DNA from 2 places in the Streptomyces sp. NPDC101110 genome. Region 1 is predicted to be linked to the other one. Evidence: riboswitches for the same ligand, from Rfam matches in the RefSeq annotation. Region 1 holds a riboswitch; the other holds the start of a gene.
The links. Region 1 has a riboswitch for cyclic di-AMP ahead of ACIQU3_RS14890 (transglycosylase family protein). Riboswitches for the same ligand answer to the same signal wherever they lie in the genome.
Positions count from the first base shown of each region.

Region 1 (3,275 bases):
CGGAGGCGGCGTGGGCGACGGCGAGCGAGACGCCGAGGATGGCGTTGGCGCCGAGGGAGCCCTTGTTGTCGGTGGCGTCCAGGTCGAACATCGCCTGGTCGATCAGGCGCTGCTCGGTGGCGTCATAGCCGACCAGCTCCGGGCCGATCTGCTCGATGACGGCGAGGACGGCCTTCTCCACGCCCTTGCCGAGGTAGCGGTTCGAGTCGCCGTCGCGGAGCTCGATGGCCTCGAAGGCGCCCGTGGAGGCGCCGGACGGGACGGCGGCACGACCGGTGCTGCCGTCGTCGAGGCCGACCTCGACCTCGACCGTGGGGTTGCCTCGGGAGTCCAGGATTTCCCGGGCTACGACGACGTCGATGGACGGCACGAGCATCTCCTTCTTGATGTGACGCGGTACGCGGGTCGCGTGGACCCGGCGAGGTGCGGGCCCGGTGGCTCGCGACATGAGCCTAACCGGCCCGGGGCGATCGGCCACCGGGTCGCCCACCCCATGGACAGAACCGAGAGTAAATTGTTTCCGAACGGAACAAAGCCCGTTGCGGAAAAAACCCCGCCCCGGTGCGTACGGGGGGTGACGCACCGGGGCGGGGAGCCTGTGGACCCTGGGACGGGTCCGGGCGGGCCGGGTCCCTCGCGGGCCCGTCGGCCGCTGCTTACTTCAGGTGCAGCTGCTGGCCCGGGTAGATGAGGTTGGCGTCCTCGACGATGTCCTTGTTCAGCTCGAACAGCTTCTCCCAGCCGCCCTTGACCTTCTTGTCCGCGGCGATCGAGCTGAGGGTGTCACCCTTGACGACCTTGTACTCGCCGTCGCCCTTCTTGACCTTCTTGCCGGTCGGGGTGGTGACGGTCTTCTTGGCCGCGGGGCGCTCGTCGGAGCGGGAGGCCGGCTGCTGCTGGGTCTCGCGGGACTCGGTGCTCTGCTGGCTCTGCTGCGAGGTGCTGCCGGAGTCGCTCGAGGAGCCGCCGCCGGTGTAGCCGGCGCTCGACAGGCCCTTGCCGCAGACCGGCCAGGCACCCTTGCCCTGGCTCGCCAGGACCTTCTCGGCGACCTGGATCTGCTGGTCCTTGCTGGCCTTGTCGGCGGTGGAGGCGTACTGGGTGCCGCCGTACGCGGCCCAGGTGGAGGCGGAGAACTGCAGACCGCCGTAGTAGCCGTTGCCGGTGTTGATGGACCAGTCGCCGCCGGACTCGCACTGGGCGACCGCGTCCCACTCGGAGGCGGTGGCGGCGGAGGCGTTGCCGGCCGCCATCAGCGGGGCGGCGATGGCGACCCCGGTGACGCCGGCGAGCGCGGCGGCACGGGTGGCCTTGGACGGACGACGGTGCTTGCCCTTGCCGGAAAACAGCATGGATGGATCCCCTCACCGACGCCTGCGAGGTGAGCTGTCGGGTTCGGGCCGGTTGAGTTGCCCGGCCGCGTCCCTCCCGGGACGCGGCTTCACCCCGAGCCCTTCCGGCACAACCTGCCGGTCGGGCACCTACCTTGGGTCCCCCGCTCCTGCCTACGGCGCTTGACGCGACGACTGTTCCCGTGCGGCCGCTGGCAGGATTCGGCGTTGCGGCAGCCGGGGCTCGCGGTGGCGAGCGGTCATGACCGTAGACACGCGATCGGCGGAATTTCAAAGACGATCAGGGCTTCTGAGATCTATCTCTCACGGGCCCCAAACAGGACATCAGCCGCGAATCGGGGCGCTAACTCGCACGGTTTCGGGGCGACTTCCGCCCCGGTTTCCGCACTGCCCGAACAGCTACTTCTCGTCCGCTTCGCCCTCGACCGTGAGCTTCTGGCCGGGGAGGATGAGGTCCGGATCGGTACCCACGGACTTCTCGTTGCCCTCGTAGAGCGCGTGCCATCCGCCGCTGACGTCAAGGGAGTCGGCGATGGACCAGAGGCTGTCGCCGACGCCCACGATGTAGGCGCCCTCGGAGGCGTCGCGGGAGCTGTCGTCACCGCGCGAGGCATGACGGCCCGTGGATTCACCCGTTCGGCCGTCCTCGGACCCCCGGCTTTCGTCGGCGCTGGGGCCGCGGTGACGGCCGGAGCCGGTGTCGGACAGCTCCGAGGAGTCGTCCGCCGACTGCGAGTTGCCGGACTTGTCACTCTTGGAATCGGCCGACGAGGAGCTGCCGGACTGCCGCCCCTTCGGCGAGTCGGTGGATTCGGGCGACTTGTCCGAATCGGCGCCTTCATCCCTTGAGGCCGATGACCCGTCAGGCGACGAAGGTGACGGGGAAGCACTCTCCGAAGGGGACGAACCGAGCGAGTCGAGCAAACCGGGCGAGTCCACCTCACCGGACGAGTCGGACGAGTCGGATGATCCCGATGATTCGGATGATTCCGATCCCTTGTCCTGCTCGAGGCCGGAGAGCAGGCCACAGGTGCGCCACGCGCCGACTCCCTGGTCGGCGAGAATTCTCTCGGCCACGGCTATCTGCTGGGAGCGGCTGGCCAGGTCGGCGCTCGCGGCGTAGTCGAGGCCGCCGTGGTTCTCCCAGTCCTCCTGGGACAACTGCAGGCCGCCGTAGTAGCCGTTGCCGCTGTTCTGGCTCCACGCGCCGCCGGTCTCGCAGTCCGCGACCCGGTCCCAGGTCGTGCCGTCGGCCGCGCTGGCGCCGGAGGCCCCGAGGAGGGGGATCGCGATGGCGGAGCCGGTCACTCCGGCCGCGACGAGGAGTGCCGGAGCCTGGCGGGGGCGACGGTGCCGACCGTTCCCGGAGAGCATACGGAGACCTTTCGCGTGACAGCAGTGACCGACGCGGCGCGATACCGGCCGCGTTGATGGGTGAACGTATCGGCAGACGATCACTTGTCACAAGTTCATGCCGCGCAGATCACGTGAAGATCACAGGTCTGATGTTTCGTCACGTTCAACCGGTGCTGTGGGTGCGAACTCCACCGGCAGCGTGCGCAGCCCCCGCATGATGAGGCCTCCGCGCCACCTGAGCTCGGCCGGATCCACGGCGAGCCGGAGGTCCGGGAGCCGGGTGAGCAGCGTGGCGAGCGCGGTCTGGCCCTCCAGGCGGGCCAGCGGGGCGCCGAGGCAGTAGTGGATGCCGTGGCCGTACCCGAGGTGCTGGTTGTCACGGCGGGAGAGGTCCAGGACGTCCGGATCGGCGAACCGCTCCGGGTCCCGGTCCGCGGCGGCCAGGACGACGAGGACGGGGTCGCCCTCCTCGATGCGCTGCCCGCCGAGGGTGAGGGACTGCGTGGCGAAGCGCCAGGTGGCGAGTTCGACGGGGCCGTCGTAGCGGAGGAGTTCCTCGACGCCGGT
Region 1 covers NZ_JBIVZM010000005.1:517,696-520,970, reverse strand. Annotated here, with positions in the region: gene eno (phosphopyruvate hydratase) at 1-370, opposite strand, end outside; gene ACIQU3_RS14890 (transglycosylase family protein) at 657-1,352, opposite strand; cyclic di-AMP (ydaO/yuaA leader) riboswitch at 1,357-1,523, opposite strand; gene ACIQU3_RS14885 (transglycosylase family protein) at 1,752-2,726, opposite strand; gene ACIQU3_RS14880 (cytochrome P450) at 2,847-3,275, opposite strand, start outside.

Region 2 (3,275 bases), on a different contig from region 1:
GGACGATGTAGCGCGCGGCCTTGCGCCGCCCGGAGCGCTGCTCGTCGACCTCCCCGGCGGTCGTGCTGTCGTCGGATGCGTACGGTGCCATGTGAGCCCTACCTCCGTGGTCGGCGGCGGCTGTCCGTGTCGTCCACGCACTCGTCCCTGAGCCGCCATTCTCACCCGAACAGGTGAGGAGTGGTGTTGTTCCGTGCATCCATCTGACCAAATCGGCCAGGGAGATACGTCAGACCCCGGACTCAACTGCGCGTACTGCTGGGGTATGACACGGAGGGGCGACTTCTCCCCCGACCCGTAGGGGTCGTACGGGAACGACGTGCTAGCCGGCCCGGTGCACCACCGCGTCGCACAGCTCCTGGAGGGCCGTCTTCGCGGTGCACTCCGGCAGCGGTGCCAGCGCCGAACGGGCGTCCTGGGCATAGCGGACGGTGTCCCGCCGGGCCTGTTCCAGGGCCGGGTGGGCACGCAGCAGACGCAGGGCCTCGGTGTGCCGGTCGTCGTCGGTGAGGTCGGAGTCGAGCAACTCGCACAGGGCGATGTCCTCGGCGAGCCCGAGCCGGGCCGCGCGCTCCCGCAGCAGGAGCACCGGCAGGGTGGGGATGCCCTCGCGCAGGTCGGTGCCGGGGGTCTTGCCGGACTCGTGGGAGTCGGACGCGATGTCGAGGACGTCGTCCGCGAGCTGGAAGGCGACGCCGAGCCGCTCGCCGTACTGGGTCAGCACGTCCACGACGGTGTCGTCGGCGCCGGACATCATCGCGCCGAACCGGCACGCCACGGCGATCAGCGAACCGGTCTTGCCGCCCAGCACGTCCAGGTAGTGCTCGACGGGGTCCCGGCCGTCCTGCGGTCCGGCCGTCTCCAGGATCTGGCCGGTCACCAGGCGCTCGAACGCCTCGGCCTGCACCCGCACGGCCTCCGGGCCGAGGTCGGCCAGGATGTGCGAGGCGCGGGCGAAGAGGAAGTCGCCGGTGAGGACCGCGACGGAGTTGCCCCAGCGGGTGTTGGCGCTCGGGACGCCGCGGCGCACGGCGGCCTCGTCCATGACGTCGTCGTGGTACAGCGTGGCGAGGTGGGTCAGCTCCACGACGACGGCCGACGGCACGATCCCGGGCGCGTGGCGGTCGCCGAACTGGGCGGAGAGCATCACGAGCAGCGGGCGGAACCGCTTGCCGCCGGCCCGCACCAGGTGCTGGGCGGCCTCCGTGATGAAGGGCACCTCACTCTTGGTGGCCTCGAGCAAGCCTTCCTCGACAGCCGCCAACCCGGCCTGGACGTCGGCTTCCAGATCCTGGTCCCGCACGCTCAGCCCGAACGGCCCGACGTCGGTCACGAGGGGTCTCCTGTCTGCTGTGTCTGCCGGTGATTACGCGGGTTGTCGATAGGTCGCCGCTCTCACTCCAGTCAGCGTATCCGGTCACGTTTCGATCACCGCCAGCGCCCAGGGTTACAGGCCGGGTGGTATCCGATCACGACCGCTATGTTTTCGATCAACCTATAAGAACAGATATTTATCGACTTACCCAGGGGTAGTGAACTATGCACGATTTGCCGTGATGAGTCGGTGAATTCCCCTTGGTGGAAATTGCCCTTCCGGCTTGTGATCAGTGAGGTCAATCACTTCTCCCCCCACTCCCTCCCTTCTCGGCGCCGACCCGTACCGCCGTTCCGCGAAAGCCAGTTGAGCCTTGGCTCCCGCAAAGGATCAAGCGCCCCAAACTCCCCCGACCAAGGTCAACCACGCGATATGTGATTGAGGTGCTTGTTCCCGACATGTGCTCTCGCATACGTTCCGGCCCTGTCCGGCGGACGCCTAATCCTGCCGCCGCCCGGACTCCCCACAGGAACCGACTCACTCACGCGTGGCAGGAGCGGGGGACCCAGGTAAGTCGCCGGTCCGCACAGCGGCACGGCTCGGGGTGAAGCCGTGTACGGCACACAGCGCCGTACACGGCCGGGCACCTCCCGGCCCGAACCCGACAGCTCACCTCGCAGGCGCCGGAGAGGAACATCGCCATGGCCGGACGAGGCAAGCACCGTCGCCCCAGAACCAACCCGCTGACCCGAGGCATCGTCGCCGTCGGTACCGGTGGAGCCGCCCTCACCCTCCCGCTCCTCGGGGCCGCGCACGCGAGCGCCGCCGAGCCCCAGAGCGCCCCCGCCGCGCAGTCCGTGAAGCAGGCGGCCCAGCCCGCCAAGTCCCGCACGTACACCGTGGTCAAGGGCGACTCGCTCGCCCGCATCGCCGACAAGTACGACATCTCGGGCGGCTGGAAGCGGCTCTACGAGGACAACCGCACCGCCGTCGGCGACAACCCGAAGCTGATCCACCCGGGTCTGAAGCTGAAGGTGAAGACCGCGAAGGCGGTGGACGCCCCGAAGGAGACGGCGACCAAGTCGTCCGCCGCCAAGCCGGCCGCGAAGCCCGCCGGCGGTGTCGCCCAGGCCACCCAGGCGTCCGCGAAGACCTACGCGAACAGCCTCGACGGGTGGATCCGCGAGTCGCTGGACATCATGGCGCAGCAGGGGATCCCGGGCTCCTACGACGGCATCCACCGCAACATCATGCGCGAGTCGTCCGGCAACCCCCAGGCGATCAACAACTGGGACTCCAACGCCGCCGCGGGCACCCCGTCCAAGGGCCTGCTCCAGGTGATCGACCCGACGTTCGCCGCCTACCACGTGCCCGGCACCTCCTTCGACCCGTACGACCCGGTCGCCAACATCACGGCGGCCTGCAACTACGCGGCCGACCGCTACGGCTCGATCGACAACGTCAACGGCCCGTACTGAGCCGCCCCGCCCAGCAGTCGCTCGAGGACGACGGCGATGCCGTCGTCCTCGTTCGACAGGGTGACCTCGTCGGCCACGGCCTTGAGTTCGGGATGGGCGTTGGCCATCGCGACGCCGTGGCCGGCCCAGTCGAACATCGGGATGTCGTTGGGCATGTCACCGAAGGCGATGGTGTCGGCCGGCCGCAGCCCCAGATGCTCGGCGGCCAGCGCCAGGCCGGTCGCCTTGGTGATCCCGCACGGCTGGAGCTCGACCGTGCCGGGCCCCGACATCGTCACCGTGGCCAGTGAGCCGACCACCGAGCGCGCGGTCGCCGCCAACTCGTCGTCCGTCAGGTAGGGGTGCCGCAGCAGCACCTTGCTGATGGGCTCGCCCCACAGATCCGCGCGCCGGTCGACCCGGACCGCGGGCAGCGTCGGGTGCGGCATCAGATAGCCCGGCTCGATCAGCGTGAGCCCGTCGACCCCGTCCTGGTCGACCGC
Region 2 covers NZ_JBIVZM010000001.1:189,695-192,969, reverse strand. Annotated here, with positions in the region: gene ACIQU3_RS00890 (outer membrane lipoprotein carrier protein LolA) at 1-91, opposite strand, end outside; gene ACIQU3_RS00885 (polyprenyl synthetase family protein) at 323-1,333, opposite strand; cyclic di-AMP (ydaO/yuaA leader) riboswitch at 1,836-2,011, shown strand; gene ACIQU3_RS00880 (transglycosylase SLT domain-containing protein) at 2,017-2,793, shown strand; gene ACIQU3_RS00875 (HAD family hydrolase) at 2,757-3,275, opposite strand, start outside.
Region 2: another riboswitch for cyclic di-AMP. It lies ahead of ACIQU3_RS00880 (transglycosylase SLT domain-containing protein); the one in region 1 lies ahead of ACIQU3_RS14890 (transglycosylase family protein).